Regions from separate parts of the Delftia sp. WSY_12 genome, predicted to be linked through region 1. Evidence: riboswitches for the same ligand, from Rfam matches in the RefSeq annotation. Region 1 holds a riboswitch; each other region holds the start of a gene.
The links. A riboswitch is a leader RNA that binds a small molecule or an ion and turns the genes downstream of it on or off. The one in region 1 is predicted to bind cobalamin.
Positions count from the first base shown of each region.

Region 2: linked by a shared signal. The riboswitch ahead of ACF8LI_RS21945 (TonB-dependent receptor) and the one ahead of ACF8LI_RS23390 (TonB-dependent receptor) in region 1 are both predicted to bind cobalamin.
Region 3: linked by a shared signal. The riboswitch ahead of ACF8LI_RS22255 (TonB-dependent receptor domain-containing protein) and the one ahead of ACF8LI_RS23390 (TonB-dependent receptor) in region 1 are both predicted to bind cobalamin.

Region 1 is NZ_JBICKW010000054.1:33,457-36,656, forward strand. Features, by position in the region: gene ACF8LI_RS23390 (TonB-dependent receptor) at 1-1,586, opposite strand, end outside; cobalamin riboswitch at 1,715-1,999, opposite strand; gene ACF8LI_RS23395 (CHAD domain-containing protein) at 2,038-2,919, opposite strand; gene ACF8LI_RS23400 (YbaK/prolyl-tRNA synthetase associated domain-containing protein) at 2,989-3,200, opposite strand, start outside.
Region 2 is NZ_JBICKW010000038.1:12,776-15,975, reverse strand. Features, by position in the region: gene ACF8LI_RS21945 (TonB-dependent receptor) at 1-1,641, opposite strand, end outside; cobalamin riboswitch at 1,762-2,081, opposite strand; gene ACF8LI_RS21940 (2OG-Fe(II) oxygenase) at 2,094-2,768, opposite strand; gene alkB (DNA oxidative demethylase AlkB) at 2,783-3,200, opposite strand, start outside.
Region 3 is NZ_JBICKW010000038.1:85,838-89,037, reverse strand. Features, by position in the region: gene ACF8LI_RS22255 (TonB-dependent receptor domain-containing protein) at 1-1,865, opposite strand, end outside; cobalamin riboswitch at 1,935-2,162, opposite strand; gene ACF8LI_RS22250 (hypothetical protein) at 2,258-2,647, shown strand; gene ACF8LI_RS22245 (helix-turn-helix transcriptional regulator) at 2,812-3,003, shown strand; gene ACF8LI_RS22240 (sulfite exporter TauE/SafE family protein) at 3,013-3,200, opposite strand, start outside.

The DNA.
Region 1 (3,200 bases):
GCATCCACGCGCCAGCCGGGCTGCTGCAGCGCGGCGCCGACCTCGATCTGGCGGCTGGTCTCGGGCTTGAGGTTGGGGTTGCCGAAGGTGCGGCCACCGCCGACGGCCGTGAAGTCCGAGGCCAGCTCCGTGGCCGTGGGCGCGCGGAAACCCGTGGAGGCCGCAGCGCGCAGCGTAAGCCGGTCCGTGGCCTTCCAGGTGGCGCCGGCCGACCAGGTGTGGTTGTCGTAGTCGCGCGTGCTGGCCTGGGCCAGGGCCAGGTTGGGCGTCTCGTCGAAACGCGTCGTGCCCCAGGTCTTGCGCAGGCCGGCGCGCAGGGTCAGGCGATCGTCGAACAGGGTCTGCGCGTCCTCGAAGTACAGCGCGTGCACCTGCTCGGTCTGGTTGTTGTCGTAGGGCGCAACCTGGCCCGCCGGGCCGCCCGGCATGGCCACGCGCAGGCGGTCGGAGCGCAGCTTGCTGCGCTCCCAGTCGAAGCCCATCAGCAGGTCATTGGTCTGGCTGACACGCAGGCGCGGCTGAAAGCGCAGGCCCGTGGCGTCCAGCTGGCGGTGGTTGTAGTCGCGCGCCGTGCCGGGCACGGCACTGTTGCCCGAGCGGATCACGGGCGAGGCCCAGTTGAACTCATCGGTATCGACCAGGCTGTAGAGGTGGGTCGTCCAGCTCAGGCGCTGGCCGGGCAGTGCGCCTTCGTAGGTCAGGTCCAGCGAGCGGTTGCTGCGGTTGTCTCGGCTGTAGATGTTGGCGCCCGATCCGCGAAAGCCCGCGTTGTAGATGCCGTCCGTGCGCAGCTGCAGCTCCACGCGGTGCAGCTCGTGCAGCTGCCAGCCCAGGGCGCCGCTGGCGCCGCGCCGCTTCCAGCCCGTGTTCTCCATGCGCATGCCGCCGTCGCCCGACTCGTAGTCGCCGCGCCCGCCTGCGCTCACGCCGAAGTACCAGTCGAAGCGGTCATTGGCGCCGGCCGTCTGCGCATCGGTGCGCCACAGGTCCCATGAACCGGCCTGGACCTGGGCGCGCGTGCCGGGTGCCGTCGCCCCCGTCTTCATGATGATGTTGACCACCCCGCCCATGGCCTGGCTGCCGTAGATCACCGAGGACGGGCCGCGCACGATCTCGATGCGCTCCACATCCGAGGGGCTGAGCTTGGACAGGTTGGCCGTGCCCGCGCGCCGGCCGTTGACCAGCACCAGCACCTGGCTGCGGAAGTCGCGCCCCTGGCCGTCGGTGGAGGCGCCGCGCAGGTTCATCGAGGTCTGGGCCGCCGTCCATTCGCTGAGAAAGCCCACGGCGTTCTCGGCCAGCAGGTCGGTGACCGAGCGCGCGCTGGAGCGCTCTATGGCCTCGCGGTCGATGGTCTGCGTGGTGCCCGCGATGCGGCTGCGCGCCTCGGGCCGCGCCGTGGCGGTCACGAAGACGGCGTCCAGCGCATCGTCGGCGGATGCACCGGCTTTGCCGGCCGCCGGTTCCTGTGCGGCGCCGGCCGCCGCGGCGCAGCAGGCCAGCACGGCCGCAGCGGTGGCCGGGCGCAGGAAGGGAGGAAGGGGAAAGGGGCCGGAACAATCGGCGGCCAAAGAAGCGAAGCGCATGCGTTGAATCCAACTGCCCCAGTCACCCGTGGGGCCTATCGTCTGAACCACGCCGCACGGCGCGCACGCCGGAGCCGGCCACGCCAGCGCAGGCTGGGGCCGGACCGGACAGGCGCACTCCCGCGGCGTCCGAAAGCAATGCAGAAGGCCGGTATCCGGGCTTGCGGAACGCTGCGGCGCGCAGGGTGGGCGCGCTGCAGCAGGCATCCCCGCCTTCCCATGTCCGTCCAGACACAGTGGCTTGCGGCGCGCAACCGGTGGGTGGCGCGCCAGCGTGGGGAGTTGTATTCCGCTGACCGTTGCGGGGGCAGCGCAGGCATTGCGAGCGGCCACCTCGATGGCATCGCGCACCTGCTTCCCGTTGAACCCCTGGCCGGTGAACGGCATGAGGCACCTTCAGCAACAGCGCACCGCCACGGCCCAGGGGCTGCGGCGGTGCGCCAGCGGCGGATTATCGCCCAGCCCAGAAGCCCGGCACCCGGGCCAGCGCCCGCAGCGCGCGGCGGCTGCTGCGCGCGCTGGTGGCCAGGCGGGCCTGCAGGTAGCCGGCGGCGAACCAGGCGCGCGGGTCGCGCGCGGCCTCGGCATGGAAATGCTCGGCCGCCACGGCCATGTCGTTGTGCAGGCCCAGCGCGTCCTGGGCGGGCACCAGCGCCTCGGCAAAGCGCCGGCCCTTTTTGCCGGGCCACATTCCGGGCGCGAATTCCCGTGCAAAGTCCGCCAGATAGCGCAGGCGCTTGAGCCGCTTGCGCACGCGGTGCTGCTGCGACAGCGGCAGGCGGTCGAAGTGCCGGCCGTCGCGCAGCACCTGGCGGTGCAGGCGCGCCAGCCGCCGTGCCAGGTACTTGCGCGTGCCTGCGGCGGACAGGTGGGCAAAACGGGCCGATGGCTCTGCCTGCGGCGCCTGCGCCAGCGCCTGGATCTCGGCCAGCGCGTGCAGGAACGGCGGCTCGCGCACGGCAGCGGCTGCATCCGCCTGCACGGCCTGCGGCGCCTGCCAGTCGCACAGGGGCGCATGGGCGGCCTGCAGCAGCGGGCGCACCACATCGGCCAGCGTATCGGCATCGCGCAGCGTGCCCAACTGCGCAAAGGCCTGGGCCAGGGGGTCATCCCATTCGGCGCGCATGCCGGGCGCCAGCCCCGCGCACTCACGCAGCACGGTGCGCAGGCGCCGCAGGGCCACGCGCAGCTGGTGAATGGTCTCGGCATCGCTGCCACCGCCCTCCAAGACCGCCAGATGCGACTGCACCTGGGCCAGGGCAGCAGCCAGCGCCGCACGCACAAAGCCGGCCGCATCGGGCCGGTCAGGGTGCTGCTTCGCAGGGGTGGACATGGTCAGGCAAGGAGATGTGGACGTTGCCGACGATTGTGGGCGCAGCCCCGCGCCAGGGTCAATCCATGGTCAATCGGCGCCCTCCCCGCTCAGGCTGTGCAGCGCGGGCCGGGCAATGCGCACATAGTCGGCCGAGTCCAGCACGATGGAGCGGTCCAGCCGGCCCGCATTGAAGGCGATCTCGGCAAAGCGCTCCACCAGTGCCGGGTCCACCACCAGGCGCACCTGCGGGTTGAAGGAGAACGGCGGCACCGATCCCATCACGCAGCCGGTGGCGGCCT
Region 2 (3,200 bases), on a different contig from region 1:
GTCGTCCTTCTTGATGTCGAACACGGCCAGCGTCCATTCGCCGCGCCCGCCTGCCACCTGCTGCTTGATGCCGATCTCGGCCTGGTGGCCCTTGCTCAGCTTGTAAGCCGTGTTGGCCAGGTTCAGCGAGACCAGGCTGTTGACGGGATCATGGCCCGAGCTGATCTGCCCATAGACATGGGTGTCGCGGGCCAGCTCATAGGTCAGGCCCAGGCGCCAGGAGGTGGCGGCCAGCGTCTTGTTGAAATCCGCGCCGCCCACCAGGGAATGGCTGGCAAAGCTGTAGACATCGCGGCGCAGTCCGGCCATGGCCAGCCAGCGGTTGCTGATGCGCCAGGCATCCTCCAGGTACAGCGCATGCTGGGTCACGCCGGTTTCGGTCTTGGCCTTGGTGACATCGGGGCTGGCCCAGCTGCCATGCACGGGGCCCCAGGCCGAGACCGTGGACGAGCCGCCATAGGGCGAGTTGTTGGACAGCCGCAGGTTGATGCGCGCGGCCTCCCAGCCCATGGCGATCTTGTGCGAGCCCCGGTCCACGTTCAGGCCCAGGCGATTGCCGGTCTGCTCCAGGTCGTGCAGGATTTCCAGGTAGTCGGAGCGGCCCACGGTCCAGGTGGCGGGGTTGAGCGCGTAGGCCTCGATGTTGCGCCAGTGGCGGTCCGACTGCACGTGGTACAGCTCGTTGCGCACCGTCAGCCAGTCATTGGCCTTCCATTGCACCTTGGCGCGCAGGCGCTCGTCGGCATAGCGCAGCACGCTGTCTTCGGCGTTGTAGTTGCGGTCGCGCAGGGACTCCACCACCTTGCCGTCCAGGCCCGGCGTGCCCCAGTAGCGGCTGGGCTTTTGCACGCTGCGGTCGGCAATCAGGTCGATCTGCAGGTCGCTCGTGGGCTCCAAGCGCAGCGTGCTCATGAACTTGCCGTTGCGCGACTGGTCCAAGTCGCGCTCGCCCGCGCTGCGCGCGGTGTAGCTGTCGATGCGGTAGCTGGCATAGGCGCCCAGGGCGCCGGTCACGCCCAGGCCCACGCGCAGCGTGTCGTCCGTGCCAGCGCCCAGCAGCACCTCGGCCGAGCTGGTGCGGCTGGGCTGCTTGCGGATGGCGTTGACCGTGGCGCCCATGGTGCCGCTGCCATACATCAGCGAGGCCGGGCCGCGCAGCACGTCGATGCGCTCGTAGCCCCAGCTGTCCCCGGGATAGGCCGTGGTGCCGGCGGCCACGCCCAGCACCATGCCGTCTTCGGCCACGCCCACGGAGTTCACGCCCGCAAAGCCACGGCTGCTGAAGGACAGGCCGCCGTTGCCCGGCGTGCTGCTGGAGGTCAGGCCCACGGTGCGCGTGACGGCGTCCACCAGGGCGTAGTCGCCGCGCTCCTGCATCTGCTCGGCAGAAACACCATCCACGCTGGCAGGCACTTCCTGGTTGGAGACGCCGGTATGGCTGGCCGAGCGCGCAGGCTGGGCCAGTTGCTGGCCGATGCGTTCGGCCTGGCCGGTGACCTGCACTTCGGGCAGGACAGTCTGTGCCTGCACAGGAGCGGACAGGAAGGCGCAGGCCAGGGCCAGCGGGCTCAGCCGAAGGCAAAGGGAATCGGCAGCACGGGTGCTGGGAACGCAGGAAAGGGAGGAATGCATTTCGAACATCGGTCTTCGACCGCCTGATGCGAAAGCAAGGCACTGCCGCCTCTCCAGCCAGCGTGCAAGGATAGGGTGCAGGACATTGCCATCCGCACCCCGCAGACAGTCAAGAAAGCGCCCGCTCAGCGGGCGCGAAACGCAGCAGGCCGGTCTCCGGGCTCACAAGCGGCGCAAGGACATGCCTTGCGCCCAGCGCCCCGTCTTCCCAATCCACCCGCGAAAAGCTGCATGTTGCAGACCACGCCATGAACCAGTGACAGCCTGTCATCGCCCCTCCGCAGGGTTGCGGAGACTGGCGGGACAGGCGTGGAGCGCCTTGACTTGTTTACCGTTGCGGGGGCAGCCAAGGCCTGTGCCGGCAGCGCAAAAAGCATTTGCTGGCAGTCACCTTGTTCCCGTTTCATCCCCATGGCTGGCATGTGGACACCTGTTGCACGGATGCCTTTGCAGGCGCGGCATTATAGCCAGCGGCCCGCGTCGGTAGCCTGCGGCGCGTCGTGCAGCAGCAGTTCCAGCCCCAGGCGCCCGCCCCGGTGAACGCGGCTGATGGCATGGCGCAGGTGCACGCGGTAAAAGCCTGCCGCACCGCGCACCGGGCGCGGCCCCGTGGCGATGATGGCCGCATCCCCCAGGCCCAGCGGCAGCACCATGGGGCGCGATTGCATGCGCGGTCGCTGCTCGGTCATCACGAACTCGCCGCCCTCGAAGTCCTGGCCCGGCCGGGACAGCAGCAGCACCAGCTGCAGCGGGAACACCGCCGCACCTTCGCTGTATGAGCGCAGCGGGGCATGGCCCGCCTGCGCCACATGCAGCAGGTGCGACTGCGGATGCATCTGGCCGCGCTGGTGGCCCAGCTGCCCGAAGGCCTCGAACGAGGCGGGCAGGGCAGGCTGCATGTCCATTTGGGCACGCCAGCGATTGGCAATGGCAAGCAGGTGCCGGTACAGCACCGGGCGCCATGTGTCGAGGGAGGGCGGCAGGCCATTGCGCATGGCCGCCTCGCTAGCCAGGGCGCGGCTTTCATCCGCATTCAGCAGCCGTGGCAGCAGGCAATGGCCCTCTGCATCGAGCTGGGTGGCAATGCGGCCCCAGTCCAGGCCGGCGAAGCGATCACTGCTGTTCAGCCCATCCATTTCGACCCCTCCATTCAACCCGCCTTGCGAAAAGTGAGATTGATGCGCCGCCCGCCCAGCAGCGGGTGAGGCTGGTCCTTGAGCGGCAACACGCCGTGGTGGCGCAGCCGATCCACGCCGCCCCAGACCACCACGTCGCCATGCTGCAACAACACCCTGGCCGTCTTGTCCGCGCGCGCAAGCCCTCCAAACAGAAATGTGGCCGGCATGCCCAGTGACACCGAGACGATGGGCGCGACAAGGTCACGCTCGTCGCGGTCCTGGTGCAGGGACAGGCGGCTGCCGGGCAGGTACTGGTTGATCAGGCAGGCGTCGGGCGCGAAGCCCTCGAAGCCCGCAGCGGCGGCCGCTTCGCCCGCCAGCTGCGCAAACACGGCCGGCATGGCGGGCCAGGGCTGGCCGCTGACCGGGTCGATGGCGCTGTAGCGGTAG
Region 3 (3,200 bases), on a different contig from region 1:
TTCGCATAGCCGCGCGTGGGGGCGTAGTCGCGGTCAGCGATGTTGTTGACACGGGCCAGCAGCGTCCATTGCCTGGTCAGCTGGCGCTGGGCGTAGAGGTTGACCACGCCGTAGCCGCCCAGCTTGAAGGTGTTGGCCTCGCCTGCGTAGCGGCCGCTGTACAGCTGCGCTTCGCCGCCCAGCGTCCAGCCGGCCGCCTGGGTGTCGGCGTTGAGCTTGAGCATGCGCTTGGAGCGGTAGGGCAGCAGCTTGCCGGTCTCCAGGTTCTCGGGGTTCATGAAGTCCAGCGAGGCGCCCAGATTGGCGCTGCCCAGGCGCGTGCTGCCCGACAGCGTCAGGCCGGTGATCTCCACGCTTTGCCAGTTGCGGTAGCAGTTGCAGGGAACGGCGCTGTTCCAGTCGTAGGTGATCAGGTTCTTGAACCTGTTGCGGTAGACCACGGCCGAGAGGCGGTTGGCACCGGCCGCATAGTGCAGGCCCGTTTCCACGTTGGTGCTGCTTTCGGGCTTGAGGTCGGCCGCCGCCTGGCCCGTGAAGCGCTCGTACAGCGTGGGCGTTCTGAAGGCCGTGCCGGCCGATGCCACCCAGCGCCAGCGCTCGTCGATCTGCAGGCCGTAGCCCAGGCCGCCCGTGGTCTTGTTCTGCTGGTCGCGCACCTGGTCGTGACGCAGGTTGGCGTCGAACTGGTGGCGGCCCTCGGTCAGGCGCCAGCCGGCCGACAGGGAGTTCTGCACGCGCCGGCTGTCGGTGTTCTGCGTCCAGGCGTATTGCGTGTCCAGCTTGTCCTCGCGGCGCTCCAGGTCGATGTTGAAACGGTGCTGGCCCAGTGTGAACAGGTTCTGCAGCAGGTAGTTGGTGGAGCGGCCCTTGGCGCTTTCGGGCGACTGGGTGTGGCGGTCGCTTTGGCTGTCGGTATGGGAGATCTGGACCACGCTCTTGTAGATGGCGTTCCAGCCGGCCTGCCAGCGCAGGCTGCCGGTGGTGTTCTTGACCACGTCGTAGTCGTCGAAAGGCGGCGGGCTCTGGTCGTAGTGCGTGCGCAGGCGGCTGTGCAGCAGGCTGGCATCGATCTGGTGGATGCCCGTTTTGTAGCCCGCGTTCAGGCCCAGCGAGGTGTTGCTGTAGCCATCCTTGTCCGGGTTGGGCGAGAAGGTGTTGCCGGGGTAGACGTCAAAGCCGTCGCTGCGCTCGTCAGCCAGGTTCAGGCCATAGGTGAAGCCGTTGGCCCCGCCCTGGAATCCCGTGGCCAGCTTGCTGGTGCCCTGGTTGCCTATGCCGGCCTCGGCATAGGCGCGGGTCTGGCCGTCCGCCCGCTTGGTGAAGATCTGGATCACGCCGCCCATGGCGTCTGAGCCATAGATGGCGGCGGCCGGGCCGCGCAGCACTTCGATGCGCTCGATCTGCGCCAGCGGCAGGGTGGACCAGACCGCGCCACCCTGCAGCTCCTGCGAGCTGTAGCGCACGCCGTCGATGAACACGGCAGTGTGCTGGTTGCTGGTGCCGCGCAGGTAGACCGAGGTGACCTGGCCCGGCCCGCCATTGCGGTTGATCTGCACGCCCGGCACCTGCACCAGCAGGTCGGCCACGCCCGTGGCGCCGCTGCGGGCAATGGTCTCGGCGTCGATCACGGTCATGTCGGCCGTGACGGTGCGCAGGGACTGCTCGCTGCGCGAGGCGGTGACGACCACGGTATCGAGCTGGGAGGTCTGTGCCCGCTGCGCCTGTTGTGCCTGTTGTGCCTGTGCATGGGCCTGGCAGGCCAGCAGCGAGGCCGCAGTCAGGGCGGACAACGTGCGCAGTACGGGGAACGCCGAGGGCGAGCGAAGAGCGGCGCCAGGGGCGCGCGCGAGGGCGAGGGTGTGCATGGATGCGAGCCAGTTGCGCGCCAGCGACCCCGCCGGCACGGAAACCACAAAGACCGGCTGCGCTGCATGCGCGGCCGGCCGCCTGTTGGCCGGTATCCAGACTGGTGACGCACTCGCCAAGGCCTTCCCGGGCTGTACGCCCAGTGGCACGGGTTTGGCGGGGGCCGGTGCCATGCACGCGGCGTTTCACTCACTGTTGCGGGGGCAGTACATGCGGGCGGCTTTATCTGGCCGCCCCATGTTTCCCGTTTAACCGCAGCCCCTGGGGCTGCAGGCACCAACGGCGGCGATTGTACGGCGGGGCGTTCAGTACCGATGTAAAGCTTGCTTGACATGTCTGCGGATGGCATCGCACAATGTCAAGCATCCTTTACACATTGCGAGAGACTTCCATGAATCAAACAACGGTCACCAACCGCCGCTACCAGAAGGAGCTGGGATTTGCGCTGCTGCTCTACATGGCGCTGCTTGTGGGGGCGCTTTTGCTCAGTGCCGACATGCAGGCCGGGGCCCTGCGCACAGCGCTGCTGCTGAGCCCCATGCTGGCGTTTGCGCTGGCCGTGCGGGCCATCGTGCGCCTGGTGCGGGATACCGACGAGTTCCTGCGCAAGTCCATGCTGGAGCAGCTGGCGATTGCGGCGGCGGGCACGGCGGGCCTCACCTTCACCTACGGATTCCTGGAAATGGCAGGTTTTCCCAAGCTCAGCATGTTCATGGTGTGGCCCTTGATGGGTGCGCTCTGGGTGGCTGCCTCGGTGGCCCACTGGCTGCGCAGCCGATGAGCCGCTCCGCCAAGGTCGCCTACCGATGAAAAATGCTCCCCACGCTAACCTTGCTTTTCAACTTGGGGCGGCCCTGCGATGAAAAATGACCCCCACGCTACCCTTGCTGTGCAAGGTCCGCTGCCCCCCAAGGGGGTGCCTTTTCATCTTGGGGCGGCCCGGCGATGAAAAACACCATCCGTGAACTGCGCGCCCAGCGCGGCTGGAGCCAGGCTGCGCTGGCGGACCTGCTGGGCGTGTCGCGCCAGACCGTCAATGCCATAGAGACGGGCCGCTACGACCCCAGCCTGCCGCTGGCATTCGCCATTGCCCGGGTGTTCGAGACCCGGATCGAGGCGATCTTCCTGGAGGGTTGAGCGCAGCGCTCAGGCCACGATCATGACCAGCAGCACCAGGCCCAGCAGGGCCAGGTAGGCCTTGGCATGCAGGGCATCGGGAATGCGGCCGATCAGCGGGGCTGCCAGCCTGATGCCCGTCCACGATCCGGCCGTCAGCAACGCAAAGGCCTGCAGGTCCACATAGCCCACATGCCAGGGGCCAAGCCCCGCGCCCT